2 regions of the Vibrio coralliirubri genome follow, and region 2 is predicted to be linked to the other one. Evidence: riboswitches for the same ligand, from Rfam matches in the RefSeq annotation. Region 2 holds a riboswitch; the other holds the start of a gene.
What was found. Region 2 has a riboswitch for lysine ahead of OCV20_RS10835 (Na+/H+ antiporter NhaC family protein). Riboswitches for the same ligand answer to the same signal wherever they lie in the genome.
Positions count from the first base shown of each region.

Region 1: linked by a shared signal. The riboswitch ahead of lysC (lysine-sensitive aspartokinase 3) and the one ahead of OCV20_RS10835 (Na+/H+ antiporter NhaC family protein) in region 2 are both predicted to bind lysine.

Region 1 is NZ_AP025470.1:3,340,142-3,343,565, forward strand. Features, by position in the region: gene OCV20_RS15070 (pyridoxal-phosphate-dependent aminotransferase family protein) at 1-864, opposite strand, end outside; lysine riboswitch at 1,041-1,218, shown strand; gene lysC (lysine-sensitive aspartokinase 3) at 1,327-2,694, shown strand; gene metH (methionine synthase) at 2,809-3,424, opposite strand, start outside.
Region 2 is NZ_AP025470.1:2,385,673-2,389,096, reverse strand. Features, by position in the region: gene OCV20_RS10845 (inosine/guanosine kinase) at 1-420, shown strand, start outside; gene OCV20_RS10840 (H-NS family histone-like protein) at 615-1,025, opposite strand; lysine riboswitch at 1,390-1,567, shown strand; gene OCV20_RS10835 (Na+/H+ antiporter NhaC family protein) at 1,680-3,272, shown strand.

The DNA.
Region 1 (3,424 bases), 950 kb from region 2:
CGCATGATGACGAGACCACGCATTATCTAGGCCTTCATTTTTCAACAAAACAAGCGACTCATGCAGAGCATAAAGGCTATTCACGGGGGCAGTATGGTGGTAGCTACGCTTACCTTCTCCACTCCAATAACCTAGTACTAAACTTTGATCCAAGAACCAGCTTTGTACTGGCGCTTGGCGGGCTTTCATTTTATCAACTGCGCGCTGAGAGAAAGTCACCGGAGATAGCCCTGGCACACAAGACAGACACTTTTGGCTGCCAGAATAAACCGCATCTAGCTGCCACTCATCAACCAGCAATGGCACACCACCAAGTGATGTCACTGCATCAACAATCGTTAACGCATCAAACTGACGAGCGACAGCAGAGATAGCTTGAGCATCCGATAGCGCTCCGGTAGACGTTTCTGCATGCACAAATGCAACAGCAACAGCATCGGGGTTTTCTGCCAATGCTTGTTCTACCTTTTCAACTGAAACGGGCTTGCCCCACTCGTCATCAACAAGGATGGCTTCGCCACCACAGCGCACCACGTTTTCTCGCATACGCTCACCGAAGACACCGTTACGACAAACAATCACCTTTTCACCAGGCTCAATCAAGTTAACAAAACAGGTCTCCATACCCGCACTGCCCGGTGCAGAAACGGCAATCGTAAATTCGTTTTCAGTCTGAAAAGCGTATTTAAGAAGTTGTTTAAGCTCATCCATCATCGCAATAAACAGCGGATCTAGGTGACCTATGGTTGGACGGCTCAAAGCCTGTAGCACTTGAGGTGAGATATCAGAAGGACCAGGCCCCATTAACGTTCGGTGTGGTGGATAAAAGCTATCGATAGCAGTAGTGAGTGTTAAATTAGACATGTACATCCCTTACGTTAATGTTGTGAACAATCCACCCTAAAGCAAATTGATTACCTCAGCAATTAGCCATAAGTATTGAGGTCAAACCACTGTCACATAATTGTTAAAATTATTTTTCAATTATCTCAAGTTACGGATTGACATTGTTACCACAAAAACGTTCAATGAAACGGCTATCTAGCAGAAGAGGAGCACTGCCCAGGCAGATGTTTTGTGGAACCGCATTTCCAATACAAAACATTTATGGGGAGCAGTGCCGAGATAATAAAAGTATGCAGGACCTTTATTATCGGTTGAGCGGGCTGAATCCCGTCAACTGTCGCCATTTCTATATGGTGAAGAGCTTCTGAGGTTACTATTCTAATAATTCCTCTCTTTTTGCTCTAAAACTCTCTTCGAAAAACATCGGACGTTGGATTACCCAACCGTAATTTTATTTTAGGAAGTCGTGGGAGATATATCGTGAGTGCATCTAATGTAGCTGGTTCTTTTAATGTCGCTAAGTTTGGTGGAACAAGTGTTGCCAACTTTGAAGCAATGAGCCGTTGTGCTGCTATTATTGAAAACAACTCAAACACGAAACTGGTCGTGAGTAGTGCATGCTCTGGTGTCACTAACTTGCTGGTTGAACTGGCAAATGGTGTTCAAGACAAAGCTCGTCGTCAGGAACTAATGGCGCAATTAGCGGACATTCATAACGCAATTCTTGACCAACTCGCAGACCCAATCAGCATCGAAAAAGAAGTTCACAGCATTCTTGATGACATTGCGAGCGCTGCAGAGGCTGCATCATTCCAAACAAGCACTAAACTGACGGATCACCTTGTCGCATGTGGCGAGTTGATGTCGACACACATCTTGGCTCAGATCATCTCTGAACGAGGCACTCCTGCTGTTCGCTTTGATATCAGAGATGTGATGCGTACTAATGATGATTTTGGTAAAGCCGAACCTCAACTAGAAGATATTGCCACTCTAGCGCAAGAGAAACTTATTCCACTTTGCCAACAACAAGTTGTCGTGACCCAAGGTTTTATCGGTGCTGATAGTGAAGGCAACACCACGACTTTAGGCCGCGGTGGCAGTGATTACTCAGCAGCACTGATTGCCGAATCTGTACAGGCGATTGGTCTAGAAATCTGGACGGATGTTCCGGGTATTTACACCACTGACCCTCGTATTGCACCTAAAGCCTCTCCTATCCCAGAGATCAGCTTCAGTGAAGCATCGGAAATGGCAAACTTTGGTGCGAAGATCTTGCACCCATCAACTCTAGTACCTGCACTACGCCACCAAATACCGGTATTTGTCGGCTCTTCTAAAGCACCAGAGTTAGGTGGTACTTGGATTCGTCAACAAGTTGAAAGCTCCCCTCTATTTAGAGCGCTTGCCCTACGCTGCAACCAAACTATGGTTACGCTACGCAGTGCTAACATGTTCCATGCCTATGGCTTCTTGGCAAAGGTATTCGAGATCCTTGCTAAACATAAGATCTCGGTCGATCTTATCACTACCTCAGAGATCAGTGTGTCTCTCACTCTCGATCAAACAGACACTTCAGGTGGTGCTCCTGAGTTACCTGAAGCCGCTCGCCTTGAGCTTGAAGAGCTGTGTTCTGTCGATATTGAACACGACCTATGCCTTGTTGCACTTATTGGTAACAACATGAGTGAAAGCAAAGGCTATGCGAAGCAGGTATTCGGTACTCTTGAAGATTTCAACCTACGCATGATTTGTTACGGAGCAAGCCCACATAACTTGTGCTTCTTATTGGATGAATCTGTTTCTAAGCTGGCGATTCAAAAACTTCACCAAGAGTTATTTGAGTAGAAAGTCCGTTATCATCGACAGATAAATAACTAAATCACAGATACAAAAAGGGTTGCTATTAAGCAACCCTTTCTCTTTTTTACTTTACGAATCAAAGCTCGTCATAGATTCAAACTAGTTAATGTTTGGACCTAACCACTTCTCAGCTTCCAACATATCCCAGCCTTTGCGGTCAGCATAGCTATCCACTTGATCCTGTTGAATCTGTGCAATAGCAAAGTATCGGGCATCAGGATGTGAGAAGTACATGCCAGATACTGAAGCGCCAGGCCACATCGCGTAGCTTGTCGTTAATGACATGTCGATTGCCTTTTCAACGTCCATCAACTCCCACAACGTGCCTTTCTCTGTATGCTCAGGGCAAGCAGGGTAACCTGGAGCTGGACGAATACCTTGGTATTTCTCTCGAATCAAATCGTCGTTAGACAAATTCTCATCTGGCGAGTAACCCCAAATATCCTTTCTCACTTCTTTATGCAGATACTCCGCGAACGCTTCAGCCAATCGGTCAGCAACCGCCTGAATCATGATTGCGTTGTAGTCATCGCCTTTCGCTTTGTATTCATCAGCCAACTCTCGCTCACCAATACCACCCGTTACCGCAAAACCACCAATCCAGTCCGCTTTACCACTTTCTTTTGGCGCAATGTAATCTGACAGGCAATAGTTAAAGCCTTTTGGTTTCTCTGTTTGTTGACGAAGGTTGTGTAGAACCTTTAGAACTTCGGTG
Region 2 (3,424 bases):
ACAGAAGATGCAGCTAAGCGTGAAACGTCACTGCCTTTACTTCCAGGTTCAATTGCTGAATTCAACCGTTTTGAATTTAGCCGTCCTGCGCATAAAGATTTATGTGAAAACCCAACTAAAGTGTATTCGCACATTGCACCATACATGGGTGGTCCAGAAAAGATCAAAAATACCAATGGTGCAGGTGATGCTGCGTTATCAGCTTTATTACATGATATGGCTGCTAATAAGTACCACAAGGAAAACGTGCCTAACTCAAGTAAGCACCAACATTCATTCTTGACGTACTCTTCGTTCTCACAAGTTTGTAAATATTCTAACCGTGCTAGCTATGAAGTGTTGGTTCAACACTCTCCACGTTTATCTCGTGGCCTTCCTGAAAGAGAAGATAGCCTAGAAGAAGCGTACTGGGAAAGATAAGTTACTTTCTTTAATCAGTAGTACTATCAGTATCAGTTAGTTTCTAATACTGGTAGTACAAATATAAAAAAGGCTCCGAAAGGAGCCTTTTTTGTTTCTGAATATATTGAAGTCGTAAATAATACTTTGGTCGACTTAAATATTAATTCTATTGCTTAGCGTGTAATTGATTACTCACTAAGTAAACTAAATGTTTAGATAGCAAACTCTTCTAGAGATTTACCAGCATCTAGCTGTTCTTGGATAGCTGAAGGCGTACGGCCTTGACCTGTCCAAGTCTTCTCGTCGCCGTTTGCGTCTACGTATTTGTATTTCGCTGGGCGAGGAGCGCGTTTAGCTTTTGTTGTTTTAGATTTTGCTTCACCAGAAAGTGCAGCAATAAGATCGGCAACATCAATTCCGTCTTTTGCAATTTGTTCAGCAATAGCAGAAAGCTTAGCTTCTTGCTCTGCTTTAGCAGCACGTTCTTCAGCTTCAGACTCTTGACGCTCTTGTACAACAATAGTCAGCTTGTCTAGCGCTTCTTCAAGTTGCTCAAGAGTTAATTCACGTGAGAACGCACGAAGGCTGCGGATATTTAATAGAGTTTTTGTTAATTCAGACATGATATTTTCCATCAAGGTAAACTAAATAATCTTCCTAATAATAAACAGAGCCTAGGAATAAAACAAATAGTATTTCTTCTATTACATATTTAAATATAAAAGTGAGATGAATAGTTGAAAATTCAGAGCCGTATTTCTATCGAATTTATAATAATTATTAAGATTATCTTAAAAACTGATATGTGACTGGTGGAGTAGTTAACTTATGTAGACTATTCTCTTATTGATTAGTTCATTAGCAAAAAGCTATTTTTCTCGGAATGATATGTTGCATTGTTGCTCTTGATGGGTACAATTGCGGCTACCTGATGCGAGGTATTGGTTAATTTGTTGTTAAACTCTGGTTTACACGGTTAATAATGTTATCGCACGTAGAGGTGCAATTATAAAAAGTAACTTCCGTTGGGGTGATGCCAATGAACGGGAATGAAAGGTGTAATTGCCGAAGTAAATTGTATATCTAAGCAATTTGCTGGGGTTGTGCTCAATAGGTACAACACTGCCATAGTCTTAATTTTAAACTATGGAGCGCTACTGTAGGGTTGGGTGAAGTGTTCACTTCCCTTTCGCTTAGTTCAACATGAGCTTGGTCAGCCGTATCAAGTTTGTCTGCAGTAGATCTCTAGCCAAATAAAAAACTGGTTTTTGAAGATCATGAATTTAATAGATTTTGCAACATCACCTTTATCTTTGCTTCCGCCCCTTGTGGCTTTGAGCCTTGCTATTGTTACCCGCCGTGTATTGGTTTCTTTGGGTGTCGGTATCATCATGGGTGCGATTCTACTTGCTGACTACTCAGTAGGTAACGCAGCTAGTTACGTGTTTACTAAAGCATCTGGTGTTTTCATGGAAGATGGTGGCATCAACACTTGGAACATGAGCATCATTGCATTCCTAATTATTCTTGGAATGACAACGGCATTATTAACACTGTCTGGCGGTACTCGCGCATTCGCGGAGTGGGCACAGTCTCGTGTTAAGAGCAAACGTGGTTCAAAACTACTTGCTGCTTTCTTAGGTGTATTCATCTTTGTTGATGACTACTTTAACAGCCTAGCGGTTGGTGCTATCTCTCGTCCTGTAACAGACCGTTTCTACGTATCTCGCGCTAAGCTTGCTTATATCCTAGATTCAACGGCTGCTCCTATGTGTGTGATCATGCCTGCTTCTAGCTGGGGTGCTTACATCATCACTATCATTGGTGGCATCTTAGTAACGCACGGTGTGACAGAGTATTCTGCACTGGGTGCTTACGTTCGTCTTATCCCAATGAACTTCTACGCTGTATTCGCACTACTAATGGTGTTTGCAGTGGCATGGTTCGGTCTAGACGTTGGTAAGATGCGTGAGCATGAGATCGAAGCATCTCAAGGCCGTGGCTTTGAAGGCGACAACGATCAAAAGCAAGCTCACGATCTAAACGAAGAGCTAGATATCGAAGAGAGCGAAAACGGTTCAGTTTCTGATCTGGTTATGCCAATCGTATCGCTAATCGTAGCGACGGTTGCCGCGATGCTTTACACCGGTGGCCAAGCGCTGACTGCTGATGGTCAAGCGTTTAACCTTCTAGGCGCGTTTGAAAATACAGATGTAGGTAAGTCACTTGTTTACGGTGGCGTTATCGGCTTAATCGTTGCTCTAGCAACTGTATTCAAACAGAAGCTGTCTATGGCAGACATCGCAAGAACGATGTGGATTGGTGCAAGCTCTATGTTTGGCGCTATCCTAATTCTTGTGTTCGCTTGGACTATCGGTTCTGTAATCGGCGACATGAAAACAGGCTCTTACCTATCGTCTCTAGTAACCGGCAGCATTGATTACCACTGGCTACCCGTTATCTTGTTCCTTCTAGCTGGCATTATGGCTTTCTCGACAGGTACATCTTGGGGTACGTTCGGTATCATGCTACCTATCGCGGGCGACATGGCTGCGGCATCTGACATCGCGCTAATTCTGCCGATGCTAAGTGCGGTTCTAGCAGGTGCTGTATTTGGTGACCACTGTTCTCCAATCTCAGACACAACGATTCTGTCGTCTACTGGTGCTCGTTGTAACCACATTGACCACGTATCGACTCAGCTTCCATACGCGCTGTCTGTAGCGTTCGTATCGTGCATTGGTTTCATTACCCTAGGTATGACATCTTCAATTGGCATCGCATTTGGCGCAGCGTCTCTAACGTTTGTGGCTGTATGTTTTGCATTGGCTTACTTCTCTCGCTGCAAAATGGCGACGTGCAAAAGCTAAAACTGAAAGCTAATCAGTAAACTATCAGGGAGGCATTGGCCTCCCTTTTTTGTGCTTGTTAATTTAATTTTAAGTTTCGTGAAAAAAGTTCGAATAAATGGTTGAAAAAGGATCTCAGCTTAGTTAGTGTGGAGATAAGAAAGCAAACAACT